2 linked regions of the Kordia sp. SMS9 genome follow. The protein of the gene in region 2 interacts with the protein of the main gene of each other region in a pairwise test. Links are inferred from orthologs where the notes say so. Each region holds a gene or a part of one and is shown on either strand. Other genes may lie near its edges. The genes, in order: rplK and prmA.

Region 1 (2,848 bases), 2.6 Mb from region 2 along the record:
TGCCTGGAGATAACTTGACAATCACTGTTGACTTAATCAGCACAATTGCAATGAACGTTGGATTACGTTTTGCAATCCGTGAAGGTGGTAGAACAGTTGGTGCAGGTCAGGTAACTGAAATCCTTGAATAATCATTTAGATTAATATAAAACTGAAGGTGTCCCGTTTATCGGGACGCCTTTTTATAGAATACGGGTTTAGCTCAGTTGGTAGAGCACTGGTCTCCAAAACCAGGTGTCGGGAGTTCGAGCCTCTCAACCCGTGCTAATAAAATCGCAATATGGCTGGTATAGTAAATTACGTAAAAGAATCTTTCGAAGAGTTAAGAACAAATGTCACATGGACGCCTTGGGCAGAAGCACAACGCCTTACCATTGTAGTGGCTGTGTTTTCTATAATTTTCTCATTAGCTATTTGGGGGGTTGACGAATTATTTGCTAAAGCGTTGAGCTTAGTGTATAAAATGGTATTAGGAATTTAATTAATCACTCACAAAAAACTAATTATGGCGGATTCTAATGTAAAGAAATGGTATGTTGTGAGAGCTGTCAGTGGACAGGAAAATAAAGTAAAGACATATATAGAAAGTGAAATTACTAGACTAGGTCTGGAAGATTATGTAGAAGAAGTGTTGGTTCCAACGGAGAAAGTAATTCAAATTCGTAACGGAAAAAAAATCAACAAAGAAAGAGTATATTTCCCAGGCTATATTATGGTGAAAGCAAATTTAGCTGGAGAAGTAACGCACGTAATAAAATCAGTAACCAATGTGATTGGCTTTTTAGGAGAAGTAAAAGGAGGAGATCCTGTTCCTTTAAGACAATCTGAAGTGAATAGAATGCTTGGTAAAGTAGACGAATTAGCAGTGAAAACTGATAATATTGCTATTCCATTCACATTAGGAGAAACTGTAAAAGTAATTGATGGTCCTTTCAATGGATTCAACGGATCGGTTGAAAAAATCAATGAAGAAAAACGTAAGTTAGAAGTGATGGTGAAAATTTTCGGAAGAAAAACGCCACTAGAGCTAAGTTACATGCAAGTAGAGAAAGTATAATTGTTACATATTATATAAGTAGTACTTTTTAGCTTCCAAACAAAAAAGTGCTGCACAATTTAAAACAAGAAAATGGCAAAAGAATTAAGTAAAGTAGTTAAGCTACAAGTTAGGGGAGGTGCAGCGAATCCGTCGCCACCGGTTGGACCCGCTTTAGGTGCTGCCGGTGTGAATATCATGGAGTTCTGTAAGCAGTTTAATGCAAGAACACAAGATAAACAAGGTAAGGTAGTTCCAGTTGTTATTTCTGTATACAAAGACAAGTCTTTTGACTTTGTAGTGAAAACAGCGCCAGCAGCAGTTCAGCTATTGGAAGCGGCAAAGATTAAAAAAGGATCAGGAGAACCAAACCGTAAAAAGGTAGCAAGCGTTACTTGGGAACAAGTAAGAGCAATTGCAGAAGACAAAATGGTAGACTTAAATGCGTTTACTGCTGAGTCAGCAATGAGTATGGTTGCAGGGACTGCAAGATCTATGGGATTAACAGTATCTGGAGACAAACCTTTTTAAATCTAAGAACAAATGGCACGAGTAACAAAAAAGCAAAAAGAAGCTTTGGCTAAAGTTGACAAGAATAAATTGTATTCTGTCGCAGAAGCATCAAGCTTAGTAAAAGAAATAACAAATGTAAAATTTGATGCGTCTGTAGACCTTGCTGTTAGATTGGGTGTTGATCCACGTAAAGCTAACCAAATGGTAAGAGGTGTAGTAACATTACCTCACGGAACAGGTAAAGACGTAAAAGTTTTAGCATTAGTAACTCCAGACAAAGAAGCTGAAGCACAAGAGGCAGGAGCTGATTATGTTGGATTAGATGAATTCCTTCAAAAAATTAAAGGAGGATGGACAGATGTTGACGTAATCATCACTATGCCAAGTGTAATGGGTAAATTAGGACCTTTAGGACGAATCTTAGGACCAAGAGGATTAATGCCAAACCCAAAAACTGGTACAGTAACAATGGACGTTGCGAAAGCTGTAAAAGAAGTGAAAGCTGGTAAAATTGACTTTAAAGTTGATAAAACTGGAATCGTTCATGCAGCAATTGGTAAGTCTTCATTCTCTGCTGACAAAATTGAAGGGAATGCAGCTGAATTATTACAAACATTAATGAAATTAAAGCCAACTGCGGCAAAAGGTACATACATTAAAAGTATTTACATGTCTAGTACGATGAGCCCAAGTGTAGCTGTTGATCCAAAAACAATTGCATAGGTAGTTAAAAAGATTTTATCATGACTAAAGAAGAAAAATCAGTAGTAATAGACGAATTAACTGCACAGTTAGCTGAAAATACAAATATTTACTTAACAGACATCTCTGGGTTAAATGCTGAAGCAACTTCAGATTTAAGAAGAGCATGTTTTAAAGGAAATATCAAACTTGCAGTAATCAAGAACACATTGCTTGCAAAAGCAATGGAAGCTTCTGAAAAAGATTTCGGAGAACTTCCTGAAGTATTAAAAGGAAACACTTCGTTAATGTTGTCAGAAACTGGAAACGCTCCTGCGAAATTAATCAAAGAATTCAGAAAGAAAAAGAAAGCTGAAAAGCCACTTTTAAAAGGTGCTTTCATTGAATCTGCGGTGTACGTTGGAGACGATCAATTAGATGTCTTAGTTGATATCAAATCTAGAGAAGAGCTTATTGGAGAAATTGTTGGATTATTACAATCTCCTGCTAAGAACGTTGTTTCTGCTCTTCAATCTGGAGGAGGAAAATTAGCTGGTATCTTAAAAACATTATCTGAAAGATAATTTAAAAAGTACGCACTTAATAAAACAAATATTT
Region 2 (10,698 bases):
ATACCGAAAAAACCCACCGTGATTGGTGATCACGGTTTCGCTATCTTTAAAATCAATATGAAAGTTCAACCCGCGCAAATTCGTGGTTGTTAATACCAAATCTAAACTTTTAGAAACGTATTTTGGAAACGCTACTTGATAGTTTGTTTTTACTGCATGATCGGCAATTGCTTCAATAGGCGCTACATTTAGTAACGATTCTGGATATTCTTCTGTGTGCAAATCGTTCGTATGTAACAATTGCATCAAAGAGGTTTCTGTAGTAGAATCTGCCATTTTTACCCAAGACTGATACAATAGATTATCTTTCCCTTTCGGATTGTCTTTATTAACAAACTTGTGCTTCTTGTCTAGCAAACTCAATACAGTCAACGTTCCTGTAATTCCTCCCGCAGAAGCGCCACTTAATACTTCCAATTCTACATCGTGCATCGGAATGGAATCGTCATATTCAAGATGATTTTTTCCTAATTGCTTATTTCGTTCTTTGGCTTTTTCCCATAAATCCAACGATTCTAATAAGTAATCAATTACGCCAGCAGTAAAGGCGCCTGCGGAAACGGCACCTGCCATGGTAATGCATATTTTAAACTTTTTCGTAGGCATATTTTCAGTAATTTGTCAGTAAATATAGTATTTTCAAGCTTTTTTCATGTCAATTTTTGGTGCATTTAAGAATGATTTTTTAACAAAAAAATACAATGCACGCATAACTTTTACATTAGGATTCTTTGTTATATTTGTAGTGTAAATTCATTATGATGAAGATTGAACAAATATATACAGGTTGTTTAGCGCAAGGCGCATATTATATAGAGTCTAACGGAGAAGCTGCAATCATTGATCCATTACGCGAAACACAAACATATATAGACAAAGCAAAAACTAATAATGTGAACATCAAATATGTTTTTGAAACGCATTTTCATGCAGATTTTGTATCTGGTCATTTAGATTTGGCAAAAGCTACAGGAGCTACGATCGTTTTTGGGCCGAATGCAACGACTGATTATGAAATATATAATGCAAAAGATAACGAAGTATTTTCCATAGGGAATATTCAAATAAAAGCATTACACACGCCAGGACATACACTAGAATCTACTACCTATGTATTAATCGACGAAAACGGAAAGGAACACGCTATTTTTTCGGGAGATACCTTATTTTTAGGTGATGTAGGACGACCAGATTTGGCAATTAAGTCTGATGTAACAAAAGAAGATTTGGCAGGCATGCTGTACGATTCACTTCGTACAAAAATTATGACGTTACCTGACGATATCATTGTGTATCCAGCACATGGCGCGGGTTCTGCTTGTGGAAAAAACCTCAGCAAAGAAACCGTGGGCGTTTTGGGAGAACAAAAACAAACCAATTACGCGTTACGCGCAGACATGACCAAAGAAGAATTTATAGAAGAAGTATTGGATGGAATTGCGCCTCCTCCACAATATTTTGCCAAAAATGCACTATTGAATAAAACTGGCTACGATTTGTTTGAAACTGTATTGGAAAAAGGAGATGTAGCGTTGACTCCTGACATGTTTGAAGCACTTGCCAATGAAGAAAGTGCATTGGTTTTAGATGTTCGTAATCGAAAAGATTTTGTCACAGAACACATTCCGAATAGTATTTTTATTGGACTTGATGGCGGATTTGCACCTTGGGTTGGTGCGCTAATTAAAGATTTGCAACAACCGATTGTATTGGTTGTGCCAGAAGGAAAATCTGAGGAAGCAATTACACGGTTATCAAGAGTTGGATATGACAATACGCTGGGATATTTAGAAGGCGGAATAGAAGCTTGGAAAGCTAGTGGACGCGAAACAACCAGTATTGAGTCCATTTCCGCAGAAGCATTTGAGATACGCTTACAAGAAAATACATTAAATGTACTAGATGTTCGCAAAGATGGCGAATACAAAGCAAAACATATTGAAAACGTACAGCATTTTGCATTGGATTTTATCAATGAACAGATGAACGAAATTAATCCTGCAAACGAATATCATATTCATTGTGCAGGTGGCTATCGTTCTGTGATTGCAGCTTCTATTTTAAAAGCACGCGGATTTCATAAGGTAATTGATATTGCAGGTGGATTTGCGGCGATTAAAAAAACAACTATTCCGTTGACAGAATTTGTATGTCCGTCTACATTATAAAAGTATTCATACCAATTGTAAAAAGCCTTTTCATTTAGTTGGAAAGGCTTTTTTTTAGCATCTTTTTAAAACAAAATACTACAAAATGTACGATTGTGTCGGTTTAAAAAAGTAGTACATTCAATACTACAAACCTAATACTAAGTACATTATGAAAAAAAGAGAATTAAAAAACTTAAAATTAAGCAAGCAATTTGTTTCTAAACTTACTTCTTTAAAAGGTGGATATATCCCAGCTGCTACTTGTGAATCGCCTTGTCAAGGAGGAACAGATTGTTGTGAGCCAGGTAGTATGCGAGCTTGTACGTATGATCCAGAGTCTAACAGTTGGATTGATAAAATTTGCATGTGTCCAATAACTGTAGATTAGTCGAATTGGCAAACAATCAGTTATTTAAATCAATTTTATAAATAGCAAAAAGGCGCTGGTTAGGCGCCTTTCCTATGTTAAAAATCACTCGTGGTGTTTAATTTTAGTATATTTTTTTCACTTATTACAGTATTGTACTAGCTATTTTTAGTACAAGAAGTTTAATGCGGTGATATCGTTGTTGTTAAATTCTCCATCTTCAGAAGAACTAAAACAAGCTACCATTATAGAAGATGCATCATATCCTGTTGGTGTTCCTGGAATATGAATAGCTCCAACTCCTGCGCTTCCTTCGTTTGTGTTTTGTCCACAACTTTGTCTGCTGAACCAATCTGTATGACGGAATCCAACTGAATGTCCAATTTCATGTGTAGTTACATGCTCAACAACATTAGTATCATAAATACTACTGTTTAATCCTGAGAAAAGTTGTACAAATTTATATGGGTTACCACCTGAAGGGAAACCAGCAGATCCACCTGCAGATCCATTTGTTTGATACACTACCATATCTTTATCTTGCCAGTTTGTTCCGAATGTTAATTGAAAGCTGATGTTTAAATTCAATCTATTATAGTTGTTTACAGCCCATTGTAATGCAGTTTGCATTTTTGATGATAATCCGTTAGAATTGTTTGCTGTATATCCAATAATGGTGATAACTCCAGGACTTACTAAGTTATTTGTGCGGTATTGTTTGCTTGTAATTCCATCTCCAATTTCCATGCTCATTAATTGATCATGTGACATGATGATGTCTCCTTCAAGCAGGTATGCTTCCTCCATTTTGCCTCCTGGCTTTTCGAACATTGTTTTTTGCATGTCGAATGTATTGAAGTGAAGTGATTGTGCTTTTTCAAATGCATCTTGTGGAATTCCTACTGGTGCTAGTGCTTCTTGCTCCTCGTCTACTACGTTAGCGGTGTCTTTACTACATGAGGTAAAAGTGAGCCCCATAGCCAGTGCCATTAGCAGAGCTAAGTTTTTAAATTTTTTCATTTTAGAAGTTTTTTCGGTTAATGTTAATAATTGTTTGGAGCGATTTTTAACACGTGATAAAACTATAATATTTATTAAAGAATTCCTAATAAAATGTTAAAAACACTAAGAATATTCAAATAATTAACAGATTATGTGTGTTTTGTTAAATATTCATCAAAAAAAATAGACGCTCGTAAAAGCGTCTATTTCAGTTTTTTACTATATGTAATACCAAATGTGTCTAAATAATTTCAGCGGAAAGTCCAGCTTCAAGCAATTTGCTACATCTTGGTTTTAAATCTTCATATTCTCCAGTTTTCACGGTACATTTTCCTTTGTAATGTACAATTATAGAACATTGTTCTGCTTGTTCAGCAGTATGATCACAAGCATAGATTAGTGTTTCAATGACGTGATCAAATGTATTTACATCGTCGTTATATAATACAATTTCGTTGTTCTTTTGTACATCTTCTAAGGTTAAATATTCTTCCTTAATTTTTTCTTGTGTACTCATATTCAATATTTTACTACAAATTTACAAATTTTAACGAAACCCAATTATTTTTTTCGAGTTTGTCTGCAAATTTTAACTTGTTTTTTACACATTCCTCTGTAATAATCGGAATATCTTCCGTGTAAAACCCACTTAGAAATAAAATTCCGTTCGCATGTAAACATGCCGCATATTGATGAATATCGCTCAATAAAATGTTTCTGTTGATATTTGCAATGATAATATCATAGGTTTTATCTTTTAGCAAAGACACATCGCCTTCATACACAGAAATATGTTGACAGTTATTGCGTTCTACATTTTCTAGTGAGTTTAGATAACACCAGTTATCAATATCAATTGCGTCTATTGGTTTTGCGCCTTTCATTTCAGCCAAAATTGCCAAAACTCCGGTTCCGCATCCCATATCTAACACTTTTTTATCGGTAACATCGGTATTGAGAATGTGCTGCAACATCATGTGTGTGGTTTCGTGATGACCTGTTCCAAAGCTCATTTTTGGTTCAATGATGATATCGTATTCCACCGCTGGTTTTTCGTGAAAAGGCGCTCTTACTACACATTTTTCGTCTACTTCAATCGGCTCAAAATTCTTTTCCCATTCTTCATTCCAGTTGACTTGCGCTATTTCTTCTTTTTGATAACTGATCTTAAATTCAGCATTGTTCAGAATTTGAATGTTTTCTAAAATAGCTTCATGCCAATCGCCTTTTTGAATGTACGCATTGACACCTTCTTCATTTTCTACAAAGCTTTCAAAACCTGCAAAACCCAACTCTGCAATGAGTATTTCTGTGGCAGGTTGCAATGGTGAAATTTTAAAGGTATATCCTATGTAGGTTGTAGACATGATTAGAATGCGTTTATGATCGCTGTAAAGTCAGCAGCTTTTAAGGCCGCTCCACCAATTAATCCGCCATCTACATCTTCTTTTGCAAAAATTTCAGTCGCATTTGCTGGTTTTACACTTCCTCCATATAAAATAGACAATTCAGTTGCGGTATCGCTTCCAAATTTTTCTGAGATTGTTTTACGAATAAACGCATGCATTTCCTGTGCTTGTTTTGGCGAAGCTGTTTCTCCGGTTCCTATTGCCCACACTGGTTCGTATGCCAAAATGATGTTTTTCCAATCGGCAACAGCTAAGTGAAATAATGCATTTTTTAATTGACTTTCTACCACGTTGAAATGGTTTTCAGACTTGCGGTCTTCCAATTCTTCTCCAAAACAGAATACAATTTGCAAGTCATTTGCGAGTGCAGCGTCTACTTTTTTGGCTAATAATTCGTCCGTTTCTCCAAAATACGCTCTGCGCTCGCTATGTCCAAGAATTACGGTATGTACACCCACACTTTTTAGCATATTTGCAGATATTTCTCCTGTATAGGCACCTTTTGCTTCTTGATGCATGTTTTGAGCAATCACCTCAATGTTGTGTCCTTTTAACATATTGAATGCTTGAAAAAGATTCACAAACGTTGGTGCTACCATAACATTTACGTCTGTTTCCGGCACGTGTGCAATTAAATCATTTAATAAAGCTTCCGTTTCCGAAAGGTCATTGTTCATTTTCCAGTTCCCTGCTACTATTTTACGTCTCATTATATTGTTTTTTTAGTATCTTTTTATGTTTATTGTAATGCTTTTAGCAATACTTTATCATCTGTTTTGATGGCTTCAAAAAGTTTGATGCTTCCGTTAGGATTGACAATCATGTATCTTGGAATCCAATTGAGTCCGATCGCTTTTCCAAAGCTACCTTTCATTCCAGATTTCACATAATAGTGTGTTCCTGTAAGATCATACTTTTTCATGCTCGCTTTCCATTGCGCTTTATTTCGGTCCAAAGATAAAAATAGGTATGTTAACTGCGGATTATTTTTTTGAATTTCTTTTACGTCAGGAATTCCCACCAAACAATCGCGACACCACGAAGCCCATATATCTACAAAGATAGTTTTTCCTTGGTGTTTTTTTAGAATGTTTTCAAAAGTATGCGTTTCTCCGTTTACAGAAAGCATCATTTCTTGCAATGCTTCTGGTGGAAATTCTTTTAGGATTTGTTTTTGACAACTTACTCCCAAAAACGCTATCAAACATACATAAAGAATGTATTTCATGCTATTTTTGAATGATGATTTGTGTTTTTTTGGTAATGTACGGATAGAGTTCATTCACATCTTTATTTTTCATGGAAATGCAGCCTAGTGTCCAGTTTTGCTTTTCATCAATGACATGATCCATTCCGTTTGGAACACCGTGAATTCCGACTTCGCCACCAATGGTTTCGCTTTCTTTGATGATACCAGCGGCTTTTCGAGCGTTGAATTTTTTCCATGAATTTGCATTCGGATAATCTATCCAAATAAATTTTGACCAACTTTTATGCGGATATTTATCACGCATCCCAAATGTACCTTCTGGCGTTCGCTTGTCGCCTTCTTTTTCTTTGTCATCAACAGGATTTCCTCCAAAAACAACCGCGTATTGTTTGACTAGTGTATCTGCTGTAAATACCGAAAGTGTGTAGTCGCTTTTGTCTATGAGAATACGAACAGAAGTTCCTTTAGGCAATAATTGATTCAGTGAAGTTTGCGTCGAGTTCGTATTTTGATCCGTTGTTTTGTTTTTACACGCTGACAACCAAAATGATAACACAAAACAGATACAGTACATGCGAGAAACTTTCATACTACTATTCTATTATAAATTGTCTTATTTCTGAATTTGATATATTTCCAACAAGATCTCTCGATTCTATTTTCCAGTAATATACGCCTGGCGTTAAGGTTTCTGTGTGAGTTTCAGCAGTAATCATCGCAGCAACTTCTTGTACTGGTGGATTTACCGTATCTACGTAGACTGTATATTCTAGCAATGCCGTTTCGCCTTCATCAGGATCATTTCCTTGCCAAGTGAATACGACATCTGCCGTGGTTACTGTTGCGCCATTGTTAGGACTTAGTAAGGTTGCAGGGAAAGGCAAATAGTTTGCGATGGCGTTGAACGGCGTTTGAAATTGCCATATTGCTCCCGTTACGGAATCGCCTTCGCTGTCAGTAGCCGCTACAGTCCAAGCATACGAAGTTCCTTTTTCTAAGGTGACACTGGTATTAGTTTCCATAGGATTTTCTGTGGTAACTACCAAGTTGGTGGCTAAGTTTCTGAGTGTAAACGTATAATTGAGTACATCGTCTTCCACATCTTGAAAAGGATTCCATTGAAAATCAACTACAATTTCGGAATCTGAAATTTCTTCTCCTGTACACACTGCATTATTTGTTGGAGCAATGTAACTGCTCGCTGTAGGAATGTTGTTTTCTGGATCAACTGGAGCAGGATCATCGCCTGAACCACAACTTATAAGTAGTATGATGGTGAAAAGTGTTCCTATTTTTTTCATTTTCTATTTTTTATTTTTTGATTAATTTTTGTGTGAATGTAGTTGCTGCTGTAGCTAATTGCACAAAATACACGCCTGTTTTTAGTTTTTGTATGTCTATTTTTTGATGATTTACAGGAGTTTTGATGGTTTCTTGAAAAAGTAATCGTCCAGAAACATCATGAATTGTCACGATAGCATTTTTGGTGTTTTCTGCATTGAGCAAACTCAAATAGATATAATCGTTACTAGGATTTGGCAACATAACAAAGTCTGCATTTGAAACTGTTTTTACAACTTCCATAAATTTTCCTTGGCATGCTTTTTCTGTTTGCACTTCAATCATGTTTACTGGTTTGGTTAGTTGCTTCGTGAAAGTTACTGTGGTGTTTTCGCTTGGCGCGATAACCGTGTGTTTTTCGCCATTGATGAAAATACTGTAATTCGTTGCTCCAAGTAAGTCAATGGTATATTCGTTGCTTCTTGATAAGGCGGAATTCGCAGCCAATTCCGCAGGATCGCCAATTTCTACTGTGAAACATTGCGTATAGTTTTCTACTGAAATGCTAAAACACAATTCATAAGTTCCTGCGTCTAGATTTTCGATGAGTAAATTTTCAACAAATGAACTTACTGGTAAATTTATTTGTGTTCCATCACGCGTTAAGTCAACTTCATAGGTGTAATTTGCTATGGTTTTGATGTCAATTTTTGCATTGTCCAAACTGGCGCAGGTTTCACTGATGGTTTGTATGATATAGTTATCTACAGGCAATGCAAACGGACAGCCATCTGCCGAACTTCCACTGTAAAATTGACAATCATCGTCCACATCTAAAATGCCATCGTTGTCATCGTCATCATCACAGAGATCGCCAATGCCGTCTTCGTCAAAGTCTTCCTGCGCAGGATTGTAGAAATCTGCACAGTTATCATCTAGGTTTGGAATTTCGTCGCCATCGCTATCATCGTCACACACATCGCCGATTCCGTCACCATCTTGATCCGCTTGATCAGTATTTGGTGTATTAGGACAGTTATCCAAATAGTTATAAATGGTATCGCTATCGGTATCTTCTACAATGCGTGTTTCGGTTTTGTTGGTAATAATTGGCGCGTTGAAATCAAAATAAATGGCGGCTCTGTTGTCAATAATGTCTCCGATTTGTACTGTGCTTTTTGGTTTTACTCTAAACGCTACAAATCCGTGACTGTTAGGTTCATCCGTAGTACTATCTGGCAGATTGATATTGTCAAAGAAAAATTCTAATTCACGATCTGCGCCTGTTGTCAACGCAATATAATACTCATGACTTGCAGCTACAGGTTCAAACGTATCCCAATCAATCAGCTCGCTCATTAAATCTTTGATACGGATATTCACTGCTGGTGAGGTTCCTTCATTTTGAAAACGAATGACGTAATGTAGATATTCGTCTATATCATCAATCAGTAGATGTTCGCCTTCAAGTACTGTTTTATCGTTTGGATCGTATGAAGAAAGTACTGTCTGATTGAGACTGTTTTGATTGTTATTCGGAGTAATATCATTCGTCAACGGTACTAGCGCAGAGAAAAAGAGCACATCATTGATATTGGTTGTTGGTGGTGGTAAAATATCAAAATTGACCGTAATACTTCTCGTTTCCCCTGGAATTAGATTTGTATAATCCCACCGAAGTAAACCTGTTGTTTGTGTAGTTGGCGGAATTGATGCAGCAGTAAAATCGAGTTTTACATCATCAAAATTAAAGTCAATTGTTCCATTGACCAATGTCGTTCCATTGTTTTCAAGTACAATAGTGTAGGCTGCTTCAAAACCTGCTATGGGAGCAATTTCAGGAATAATCACTACTGATATGTCTTCAAATGTTTCACTAAACGAAGTACAAAAATCGACTACATTCGTATTGTCAGTTCCTGTAATTGTGATGGTTGATACTGCTGGAATCGTATTGAGTAAACTTTCTGAGGCAAGGTATACATCAAAAGTACCTTCGGGCACGACTAATGAATAGTTGCCATTTTCATCTGTAAATGTGGTGTAGTAATTGATTCCGTCATACGCAACAACTTCCATGTTTTCAAAAGGAAAATCATTGTTTACATTGCAACCATCCGCATCAAAATCAAGTAAAACAGTTCCTGTAATTATGTTTGCGGTACAAGTTGCGGATGTGGTTTGACAAGGCAGACTCACATTGACCAGCGCATAGTTTGTATTGTTTGCTATGAAATTACAAATAGCAGCGCAATCATCTAAACCTGGACTACTTTGAATTCTTAATTCTCCTCCTACATTTTGTAGTGATTCCAATCCATCTAAGGAAGGAATGATTGCATTGTAAATAATTTTAAGGTCTCCAGCAACCGTATGCAAAGAAGAAAATGCATCTTCCATAGAGGTCAATCCGAATTCAATATCTCTTACGGTACAATTTCCATTGATGGTGTGCAATACCTGAAATGAAGTCGTATATGGCGCAAATTCGTCAAATTCAATATTTCCACCGATGGTTTCCAACGAGTTCATTTCAAAAGAATACGAAGCCTCTGTTTTTGGTAAATAATTTATTTTTATTGAGCCATTCATTTGGGTTAAGGAATTGATTGATACTTGACCAATTTGCGCTCCTTTATTGTAATCAATAAGTTCGTTTGGGTCAGTTGGTAAGCTTGTTGGATATTGAAAACCACTTTCTAAGATAATATCGCCTCCAATAAATGTTAAACTATTAAAGTTTATTTCTTCAATGTCAATTTCTGTAAAATTTGTTCCTGAAACGAGCAAACTTCCTCCTAGTGTTTCTAAGTTTGGATACTCTAAAGATACTTTGGTATCTATATCACCAAAAGGATATACATTTCCATATCCGTCAATTTCTATATTTCCTCCTATCGTTTTAATATTAGGTAAAGGAGGAAATTGTTGGGCTCCTTTCAAATATAAGTTTCCACCAAGGGTTTCCAATCCACTAAGTCCAGAGCGAACTGTTGCTTTATCAACAAAAATATCTCCTTCAATAGTTGTTAGGTTGTTAAGAAAATCTAATCCAATTCTTGGCAAGCCACAGGTATTAAATCCAGCAATCCGTAAATCTCCACCTATAGATGTAAAAGATGTAAATAGATTCGTTGCATTGACGGCATCTTCATATATTCGTACGCAACTGAATTTTAAGTCACGTTCTACTCTTTGAAGTTGTGTAAAACCTATAATACTACTAAAACCTATAGCTCCCATTATAAAGTCTTCTCCAATGTATTGTAAATTGTAAAA

Evidence for each region.
Region 1: the proteins of prmA (region 2) and rplK interact in binary tests that used the Escherichia coli proteins (3 or more experiments, as listed by UniProt). The link is inferred for Kordia sp. SMS9 from one-to-one orthologs.

Annotation. Positions count from the first base shown.
Region 1 is NZ_CP031153.1:2,620,888-2,623,735, forward strand. It holds rplK (50S ribosomal protein L11), read left to right. Parts: upstream 1-1,129; coding sequence 1,130-1,567; downstream 1,568-2,848. Other genes in the region: tuf (elongation factor Tu), read left to right, coding at 1-131; secE (preprotein translocase subunit SecE), read left to right, coding at 281-481; nusG (transcription termination/antitermination protein NusG), read left to right, coding at 506-1,057; rplA (50S ribosomal protein L1), read left to right, coding at 1,580-2,272; rplJ (50S ribosomal protein L10), read left to right, coding at 2,293-2,814. UniProt on the Escherichia coli protein: Forms part of the ribosomal stalk which helps the ribosome interact with GTP-bound translation factors.
Region 2 is NZ_CP031153.1:5,222,401-5,233,098, forward strand. What follows is about bases 2,969-5,838. They hold prmA (50S ribosomal protein L11 methyltransferase), read right to left. Parts: upstream 4,887-5,838; coding sequence 4,050-4,886; downstream 2,969-4,049. Other genes in these bases: KORDIASMS9_RS22025 (M57 family metalloprotease), read right to left, coding at 2,969-3,537; KORDIASMS9_RS22030 (ATP-dependent Clp protease adaptor ClpS), read right to left, coding at 3,761-4,036; tpiA (triose-phosphate isomerase), read right to left, coding at 4,889-5,638; KORDIASMS9_RS22045 (TlpA disulfide reductase family protein), read right to left, coding at 5,668-5,838. In the rest of the region: KORDIASMS9_RS22010 (hypothetical protein), read right to left, coding at 1-606; KORDIASMS9_RS22015 (rhodanese-like domain-containing protein), read left to right, coding at 762-2,168; KORDIASMS9_RS22020 (hypothetical protein), read left to right, coding at 2,320-2,538; more of KORDIASMS9_RS22025, read right to left, coding at 2,686-2,968; more of KORDIASMS9_RS22045, read right to left, coding at 5,839-6,156; KORDIASMS9_RS22050 (murein L,D-transpeptidase family protein), read right to left, coding at 6,158-6,727; KORDIASMS9_RS22055 (hypothetical protein), read right to left, coding at 6,732-7,439; KORDIASMS9_RS22060 (thrombospondin type 3 repeat-containing protein), read right to left, coding at 7,450-10,698. UniProt on the Escherichia coli protein: Methylates ribosomal protein L11.